Regions from separate parts of the Brenneria nigrifluens DSM 30175 genome, predicted to be linked through region 1. Evidence: predicted binding sites of a transcription regulator. Region 1 holds the regulator's gene; each other region holds the start of a gene.
What was found. The regulator PurR, encoded in region 1, represses purine synthesis genes. The targets are predictions, from matches to a motif close to CANGCAAACGTTTGCNTG.

Region 1 (3,282 bases):
GAATGAAATGTACCACCTGCGCGATGCGGCGCCGATTAGCAAAAACGAGCTGGAAAGCGGCGATCTGGTGTTCTTCCGCATCAACAATCGCGGCGCGGCCGATCACGTTGGGGTTTATCTGGGAAACGGAAAATTCATTCAGTCGCCGCGTAGCGGCGCGGATATTCGTATTAGTAAACTGAGCGAAGATTACTGGCGGGAGCACTATGTCGGCGCACGCCGCGTGGTCACTCCCCAGACCGTTCGTTAACCGGCTAGGGGCCAACGCCTGCGCGGAGAGAATGCGGACAGGTTTTACGCTTTAAACCTGTCCGTGAAGATAAAAAAGAGACTCGGCCCAGGGCCGTTAATTCAGTACGGCGGCAAAGCTGAATATCAAGATCATCGCCAGCGCGCCGATGGTAGCCAGCAACGATATTTTCAGGTCAGTATCCATAGGCGTCTCCTTTTTCGCGCACACCAATTATCAAAAGAAAGTATCGACCGTCCAAACTTCAGGGTAAAACTGCGTATTGCGATTGACAGTCTTTCATAGTTTGAGAAAAAAATCTCATACCGGCGTCTCGCTAATAGTATAAATTACCGCTTCCACTTTAGTGGCAAATCGGACAAAATCCGCTGTCTGACGACAGGCCGCGTATGGGTGTATCGGTCGAAAAACGCCAGCCTTGCCCCTTCAGGTGTAACATTCGGCATTCTCCTTCTGAAACCCTGTTTTTATCTGGAAAGAGAACATTAAACGCAGGCAAACGATTAACAATATACTTACGACTGTAAGTAAGTCGCTTCAGGAGTCATTTTTACATGGCAACGATCAAAGATGTGGCAAAACGTGCTGGCGTTTCTACCACAACCGTATCGCACGTGATCAACAAAACACGTTTCGTCGCCGAAGAGACCAGGGCCGCCGTCAGGACGGCAATCAAGGAATTACACTATTCACCCAGTGCCGTCGCCCGCAGCCTTAAGGTCAATCACACCAAAACCATTGGTTTGCTGGCGACCTCAAGCGAAGCTCCCTACTTTGCTGAAATCATTGAAGCCGTCGAAAACAGCTGTTACGCCAAAGGTTACACGCTGATTTTGTGTAACTCACATAACAATCTCGATAAACAGCGCGCCTATCTTTCCATGCTGGCCCAAAAACGCGTCGATGGATTGCTGGTTATGTGCGCCGAATACCCGCCTGAATTGCTCAGCATGCTGAAAGACTATCGCAACATTCCGATGGTGGTCATGGACTGGGGGCAGGCCCACAGCGATTTTACCGATACCATTATTGATAACGCCTTTGAGGGCGGCTATATGGCGGGCCGCTACCTTATAGAGCGCGGCCATCGGGATATCGGCGCCATTCCCGGCATTCAGGAACGGAATACCGGCAGCGGGCGCTATCTTGGATTTTTAAAAGCGCTGAACGACGCCAATATTCAGATTCATGATGAATGGATCGTGCAGGGAGATTTCGAGCCTGAATCCGGCTATAAGGCGATGCATCAGATTCTGGCGCAAAAACACCGGCCGACGGCGGTGTTCTGCGGCGGAGATATTATGGCTATGGGGGCAATCTGCGCCGCCGATGAGCTGGGGCTGCGCGTTCCCCAGGATATTTCGGTCATCGGATACGACAATATCCGCCATTCCCGCTTTTTCACCCCGGCGCTGACCACCATCCATCAGCCTAAAGAACGGCTGGGGCAATCGGCTTTCGCCATGTTGCTGGACCGCATCACCAGCAAGAGGGAAGACGCACAGACCATTGAGGTACACCCCGCCCTTATCGAACGCCGTTCCGTGGCCGACGGCCCATTCCGCGATTAACGACGTTACTCCTGAGAACGGAAACGCGCGCCACGCCAACAATGCTTCGGCCAATTTATACTTGTACCTTGGCCGAAGCAGTCATAAACTGAACAGCAGTTTTTAGCACGACAATCATAATTTTTACCCTAAATAATTCGAGTTGCAGGAAGGCGGCAAGGGAAGGACAAATTCGTCGGGAACGAATTTGACCAGCTAACGGCTGGCCTGCGGTGAGAGACAGGATGTCTCTCATTTAATCCCGATGAGCTTACTCAAGTAAGTGATTCGGGTGACTGACAAATCTGCCTGGAGCAGATTTGAACGCTGCTTGCAGCGGCCCCAACGGGGTGAGGCCCAGGGAGGGGCCGAGTAATGCAGCCAACGCATCTGCAGCTTGAAGTATGACGGGTATATATTTAATTCACTATCCTTTGAGCGTTAAGCGCATAGGGAGTTTGCGTATTTATCTTAGGATGAGTGCCTCTACGTGTTTGCGTACCGGCTTTTTTCTCTTCATTTTCCTCTGATATTCGGAGAGTAGACGATGGGTGATCCCACCGATACCGATTGGTAATAATTGTCTATGCTTTCCTTGCGGGTGTTTCGCGAGCAGCAAGGTAGGGAGAAATTATGAGTTCATCATGTGTAGAGGATGTCGAGGAACTGGGCCGTCATCATACGTCATGGTCCCGGATTGTGCGTGAAATGCTGGACATGGCCGATGTAAAAATCAACGGTTCCCGCCCTTTTGATATCAAGGTCAAGAATCCTGATTTTTTTAAACGCGTATTGCGTGAAGGATCATTGGGATTGGGTGAAAGTTATATGGATGGCTGGTGGGAATGTGAGCGGCTGGACGTTTTTTTTCATCGCATACTACGCGCCGGACTGGATGAAAAAATACCTCAGCACCTGAAAGATATTTTGCGCGTCGCCGCCGCACGGCTGATGAATCTGCAATCCAAAAAACGCGCCTGGATAGTCGGCGAAGCGCACTATGATCTAGGTAATGACTTGTTTTCGCTGATGCTGGACCCCTATATGCAGTACTCCTGCGGCTACTGGAAACAGGCATCCACCCTGGAGCAGGCGCAGGAAGACAAACTGGAGATGATCTGCGAAAAGCTGCAGCTTCAGCCAGGAATGACGCTGCTGGATATCGGCTGCGGCTGGGGCGGATTGGCGGAATTCGCCGCACGCCGGTACGGCGTCTCCGTTTGCGGCGTCACTATTTCCAAAGAACAGCAAAAATTAGCCCAGCAGCGCTGCCAGGATCTGGACGTCACGATTTTGCTGCGGGACTATCGCGATCTGGATATGCAATTCGATCGGGTGGTTTCGGTGGGCATGTTCGAGCATGTCGGACCGCGCAACTACGACACCTATTTCCGGGTGGTCAGTAAAAATCTTAAGCCGGACGGGTTATTTTTACTGCACACCATCGGCGCCAAAAAAACCAGCTCCAAAGTCGATCCATGG
Region 2 (3,282 bases), 1.7 Mb from region 1:
AACCAACCTCGGCCGCCACCGCCAGCGCCTCTTCCATATTGTGCGCGATACCGGAACGGGCGGTATCCAGGCCGATTTTCTTCATCGCCACGTCAAAGCGGCGGCGATCTTCGGCCTTATCAATCGCATCGGCGGTGGCGCCGATCATGGTGACGCCGAATTCGGCCAGCACGCCCTGACTCTCCAGCTCCAGCGCGCAGTTCAGCGCCGTCTGGCCGCCCATGGTCGGCAGCACCGCGTCCGGGCGCTCTTTCTCGATGATTTTGCGTACCACTTCCCAGTGAATCGGCTCGATGTAGGTGGCGTCGGCCATTTCCGGGTCGGTCATAATGGTGGCCGGGTTGGAGTTCACCAGAATGACGCGGTAGCCCTCTTCGCGCAGCGCTTTGCAGGCCTGCGCCCCGGAGTAGTCGAATTCGCACGCCTGGCCGATAACGATCGGACCGGCGCCCAGAATCAGGATGCTTTTAATATCTGTACGTTTTGGCATTTTCTCGCTCCTGATTATTCGGCTGAAGAACGGTAAGTCTTGATCAATTCAATAAAGTGGTCGAAAAACGGCGCCGCATCGTGCGGGCCGGGGCTGGCTTCCGGGTGCCCCTGAAAACTGAACGCCGCCTTGTCGGTGCGGTGAATCCCCTGCACCGTGTGGTCGAACAGCGATTTGTGCGTCACCCGTAGAGTGGCGGGCAGATCGTTTTCATCCACCGCAAAACCGTGGTTCTGAGCGGTGATCATCACGCGATTATTATCCAGATCTTTTACCGGGTGATTGCCGCCGTGGTGGCCAAGCTTCATTTTGACCGTCTTCGCCCCGCTCGCCAGCGCCAGCAACTGGTGGCCGAGGCAGATGCCGAATACCGGAATATCAGTGTCCAGAAAGGCTTTAATCGCCCGAATGGCGTAGTCGCAAGGCTGCGGGTCGCCCGGGCCGTTCGACAGGAAGATGCCGTCCGGATCCAGTTTCAACACCTCCTCCGCCGGGGTCTGCGCCGGCACCACCGTCAGGCGGCAGCCTCTGTCCACCAGCAGGCGCAGAATGTTGCGCTTCACGCCGTAGTCGTAAGCCACTACATGGTAAGGCAGTTCGCTCTGCGCTTTCGCCGCCGGCAGCCCGCCTTCCAGCGTCCAGCTGCCCTGCGTCCAGCCATAGCTTTCCGCCGTGGTGACCTCTTTCGCCAGATCCATGCCCTTCAGCCCCGGAAACGCCCGGGCTTTTTCCAACGCCAGCGCGGCGTCCGGCGCGTCGCCGGCGATAATACAGCCGCTCTGGGCGCCTTTCTCGCGCAGCAGGCGGGTCAGCTTACGGGTATCGATATCGGCGATGGCGACGATGTTATGGCGTTTGAGGTAGTCGGACAGGCTCTCTTCGCTGCGGTAGTTACTGGCAATCAGCGGCAGGTCTCGAATAACCAGCCCCTGGGCCTGTATGGCTGGCGATTCTTCGTCGGCGTCGTTGGCACCGACATTACCGATATGGGGATAAGTGAGAGTCACGATTTGGCGGGAATAGGATGGATCGGTAAGGATTTCTTGATATCCGGTCATCGACGTATTGAAGACCACTTCTCCCACTGCCGAGCCTTCCGCCCCGATGGCCCGGCCATGGAATTGGGTTCCGTCTTCCAGAACCAATAGCGCTGACTTAATCAAAACACCCTCCAAGGAATAAAAAATCATGTTATTTGCATATTAATTCAGATTAATCGATCTAAATCAACGCAAAAACCACCTGCGAGGTAAATTTTTGGCAAATTGGGCGCATTTTAATGATGGCCGGCTAAATTGTCCACTTCAACCGCACTTTTTCCCTTATTTATATAGCTTATGGCATAAATGCCGGCCCACCGCCGTAAAAACACAGGTTAACTAAGGAAAGTAAACGATTGCCACCCCAGATGGTTAAAATAAAGGTAAAAATCACTCAACAGGCTCCGTTTTGCTGCTTCAGAATAAAAAAACGGGCCTGAAAAACAACAAAATCGAGATAAATAACAAAATCAACCAATAAGACAAAATAAAACCGCAAAAATAAAAGCAACGACATAAAATCGCCACTTTTATCATTGGGTTATATTTATTTTATTTACACTTATCTTTTACAAATCATCCAAACCAAGCACGTCGCGCATATCGAAAAGCCCCTCTTTTCTGGATTTCACCCAGATTGCCGCCCTTACCGCGCCATTGGCAAAGGTCATACGGCTGGAAGCCTTGTGGGTAATCTCCACGCGCTCGCCGATATCGGCAAACATCGCCGTGTGCTCGCCGACGATATCGCCCGCCCGCACGGTGGCAAAACCAATGCTTTGCGGATCGCGCTCGCCGGTATAGCCTTCGCGGGCATAAACGGCGCAGGTTTTCAGATCGCGCCCCAGCGCACCGGCAATCGCCTCGCCCATCGCCAGCGCCGTTCCTGAAGGCGCATCCACTTTATGGCGGTGGTGGGCCTCAATAATTTCGATATCGCTATAATCGCCCATCACCTTGGCGGCTTTTTCCAGCAGCTTGAGCATCACATTCACGCCCACGCTGAAGTTAGCGGCGAAAACAATGCCTATCTCCCGCGCGGCGTCGCGAATAGCCGCTTTTCCCTGCTCATCAAAGCCGGTGGTGCCGATAATCATGCCCTTATGGTGCTGACGACAAAACGCCAGATAGGCCAGCGTGCCTTCAGGACGGGTAAAATCGATTAAGATATCGAAGTCGTCACGCACGGCTTCCAGGCTGTCGCTCACCGCCACGCCGGTTTTGCCCAGCCCGGCCAGTTCGCCGGCGTCAACCCCTACCAGCGACGATCCCGGACGCTCCAGCGCGGCGCCCAATATCGCGCCCTCCGCCTGCTCAACGGCCGCAATAAGCTGACGCCCCATACGACCGCCGGCACCGGCAACGGCGATACGGATGATTGATGAATCCTGCATAATGTCTCTCTCTTTGCTGATTTCTTCATGAAATAACGCTAGGTTAACGGGCGTGAAGCCCTATCGCCAGCGGATTTAATAGGCGGATAAGAAAATTGTGCGCGCAGAGAGGTTAACGCGTAAAGCCTGTCCGCAGCCAGCGCTTACGCCGCCACATTAAGCGCGACAGCGCATAAATATGCATTTTATCCGATAATTAACCGGCGGTCGGGTTTATTCGGGGAGAATGGAGGAAGAGGCGGCGAAGCGAAAACGCGCTCCCGCCGCCATCAATGTTAATCGATTAGCTTGACTTCAACGCGCAGCTCTTTGGGCACTTCAAAGACGATATTCTCTTCGCGCCCCTGCATTTCCACGG
Region 3 (3,282 bases), 1.8 Mb from region 1:
TGCTCCGTGGGGCGGGGAGGGATGGTCCTGACTAACAACGGCTGACCGAACAGATTTTCGAGTTGCTTGATGCGCTGGGATACCGCCGATTGCGTGATGCATAGTTTCTGCGCGGCGCGCTCAAAACCCCGTTCGCGGATAACGGCGTCCAAAGCCTGAAGCGTTCGATAGTCCGGGCGTTTCATGAAAGTAAAAATTCCTCTGAACGAAATCTATTTTTTCACTATGCCACATTTTGCGCTTTTCCATGCAGAAATCTTATATACCTGCGGCGGCGATAAAATAATGCGCCGACGGCGGGGGGAATTTACGCCATTTCCCCCCATGGGTGTTCTATAATACGCCCACGTTTTCGTACTTTCGTAGCTATGGGCCTGAAACAGACTATGACACAGGATGAACTGAAAAAAGCAGTTGGCTGGGCGGCGCTGGATTACGTTCGCCCCGATACCATCGTTGGGGTGGGGACCGGTTCGACCGCCGCGCATTTTATCGATGCGCTGGGGTCGATCAAACAGCAGATTACCGGCGCGGTATCCAGCTCCGACGCCTCGACGGCCAAACTGAAAAGCCTGGGGATCCCGGTTTTTGACTGTAACGAGGTGGATTCCCTGGATGTGTACGTCGACGGCGCGGACGAGATCAACGGGCATATGCAGATGATAAAGGGCGGCGGCGCGGCGCTGACCCGGGAAAAAATCATTGCCGCCATCGCCCGTCAGTTTATCTGCATTGTCGATGAGTCAAAACAGGTTGACGTGCTGGGTAAATTTCCACTGCCGGTTGAGGTGATTCCCATGGCCAGGGCTTATGTGGCGCGGGAACTGGCCAAAATGGGCGGACAGCCGGAATATCGCCAGGGCGTGGTGACCGATAACGGCAATATTATTCTCGATGTTCACAACCTGAACATTATGGATGCGGTTGCCGTTGAGAATCACATAAACGGTATTGCCGGCGTCGTCACCGTGGGGCTTTTCGCCAACCGCGGCGCGGATGTGGCGCTGGTCGGCACCTCGACAGGAGTGAAAACGGTGAGGTAACGCTCCCGCCTCCGGGGCGTGAGCGGGATTGCCGCGCCGGAAAATTTTTTGTATAAAAATACATTTGTCGTCTACAGCTCATTTTTGGCACTTAATATCACTTTTTCTTATTTTATTTATCGTCGATATGGCGATGTGTTTATTTAGCCATATTTTTTGCCGGAAATGTTGAGCGCTCCTCCCACGAGCCGTACGAGAGAGGCAATCGTTTGTATTGAAGACGGCGTAATTTTTGTTATGTTGGCAGAGGCTGTTTAGCAAACTGCCGCATCTGAAGTCTGAAAATAAGGTCGGGAAATGGCAAAGGTATCATTAGAAAAAGATAAGATTAAGTTTCTGTTCGTTGAAGGGGTGCATCAGAGCGCGCTGGAAAATCTGCGCGCCGCGGGTTACACCAACATCGAATATCACAAAGGCGCACTGGATCCGGAAGCGTTGAAAGCCTCCATCCGCGACGCGCATTTCGTCGGTATTCGCTCGCGTACGCACCTGACGGAAGACGTTTTCTCCGCCGCTGAAAAACTGATTGCGGTCGGCTGTTTTTGTATCGGTACCAATCAGGTTGAACTGCCGTCGGCGACAAAACGCGGTATTCCGGTATTCAACGCGCCTTTTTCCAATACCCGCTCGGTAGCTGAGATGGTGCTTGGCGAAATGCTGTTGCTGCTGCGCGGTATTCCGGCGGCGAACGCCAAAGCGCATCGCGGCGTCTGGCACAAGCTGGCCGTCGGTTCCTATGAAGCACGCGGCAAGAAGCTGGGCATCATCGGCTACGGTCATATCGGTATGCAGTTGGGCATTCTGGCGGAAAGTCTGGGTATGCACGTTTATTTCTATGATATCGAAAGTAAGCTCCCGCTGGGGAATGCCCAGCAGGTTCGCCATTTTTCCGATCTGCTGAATATGAGCGACGTGGTCAGCCTGCATGTGCCGGAAACGGAAAGTACCCAGAATATGATGGGGGCCGAAGAGCTGACGCTGATGAAGCCGGGTTCGATTCTGATTAACGCGTCGCGCGGTACGGTGGTTGATATTGCCGCGCTGTCCGAGGCATTGACCAGCAAGCATATCGCCGGCGCGGCGATTGACGTCTTCCCGCAAGAGCCGGCATCCAACAGCGATCCGTTTCTGTCACCGCTATGCGAGTTTGATAACGTGTTGCTGACGCCGCATATCGGTGGTTCAACGCAGGAAGCTCAGGAAAATATCGGTGCCGAAGTCGCCGGAAAACTGGCTAAATATTCGGATAATGGCTCCACGCTGTCCGCGGTCAACTTCCCTGAAGTTTCACTGCCCGTTCATGGCGAACGCGCCCGCCTGCTGCACATTCACGAAAATCGCCCTGGCGTACTGACGCAGATTAACCAGATTTTTGCCGAACAGGGCATCAATATCGCGGCGCAGTATTTGCAAACCAGCGCGGAGATTGGTTATGTGGTGATTGATGTTGAAACTGACGGCGCGCATACGGCGTTACAACTGATGAAAGCGATACCCGGCACTATCCGTGCCCGTCTGTTGTACTGATAAGTTTAGTTTGCCGACAAAGCTGTCTGTGAGTCTGAGATACACGGGCCTACCGTACCGAGGGGCGCTCCGGCGGCTTACGCCGCTACGGCCCCTCGCCACGCTCTCCCTAATATCAAACTTTATTCAGCGGTCTGTGACCAGCCCCTCTCCGGGGCTGGTGTTTCCCCGTCAGAAGGCAATAACCACCTTGCCGCGCATATGTCCTTCCAGCACTTTCCGATGAGCCTGGCGTAGCGTTTCAACGCTCAGCCCCTGCAAGGTTTCGCTTGCCGTTCCCTGTAATTTTCCCGTATCGATCAAATGGGCGACCTCCTGCAGAATTTCTCCCTGCCGGCTGATATCGGGCGTGTTGAACATGCTGCGGGTAAACATGAATTCCCAATGCAGCACGGCGCTTTTTAGCTTCAGGGCGTTTTGATCGAGCGGATGCTGATTTTCCACGATGGTGCAGATGTGTCCCAGCGGGGCAATCAGTTTGCTGATGGCATCCCAGTGGCCGTCGGTATCATTCAGGCAGAAAATATAGTCTACCTGTTTGATGCCTTCTTTTTCCAGCCCGTCAACCAGATGGCGATAATCGACTACCAGATGCGCCCCGCGCTGGCGACACCATTCCGCCGAATCAGGGCGCGACGCCGTGGCGATGATTTTTACCGGGCTGCGCAGGGCGGCAAGCGAAATCGCCAGCGATCCTACGCCGCCGGCCCCG

Region 2: carA (glutamine-hydrolyzing carbamoyl-phosphate synthase small subunit) is a predicted target of PurR. The motif match lies at 1,876-1,893, and genes of this name have one in related genera.
Region 3: serA (phosphoglycerate dehydrogenase) is a predicted target of PurR. The motif match lies at 1,242-1,259, and genes of this name have one in related genera.

Annotation. Positions count from the first base shown of each region.
Region 1 covers NZ_CP034036.1:2,459,782-2,463,063, forward strand. The annotation lists gene EH206_RS11520 (C40 family peptidase) at 1-250, shown strand, start outside; gene cydH (cytochrome bd-I oxidase subunit CydH) at 347-436, opposite strand; gene purR (HTH-type transcriptional repressor PurR) at 805-1,821, shown strand; gene cfa (cyclopropane fatty acyl phospholipid synthase) at 2,434-3,282, shown strand, end outside.
Region 2 covers NZ_CP034036.1:712,654-715,935, reverse strand. The annotation lists gene carB (carbamoyl-phosphate synthase large subunit) at 1-490, opposite strand, end outside; gene carA (glutamine-hydrolyzing carbamoyl-phosphate synthase small subunit) at 505-1,653, opposite strand; gene dapB (4-hydroxy-tetrahydrodipicolinate reductase) at 2,100-2,924, opposite strand; gene ispH (4-hydroxy-3-methylbut-2-enyl diphosphate reductase) at 3,200-3,282, opposite strand, start outside.
Region 3 covers NZ_CP034036.1:664,985-668,266, forward strand. The annotation lists gene EH206_RS03035 (LysR family transcriptional regulator ArgP) at 1-185, opposite strand, end outside; gene rpiA (ribose-5-phosphate isomerase RpiA) at 387-1,043, shown strand; gene serA (phosphoglycerate dehydrogenase) at 1,341-2,570, shown strand; gene EH206_RS03055 (zinc-binding alcohol dehydrogenase family protein) at 2,742-3,282, opposite strand, start outside.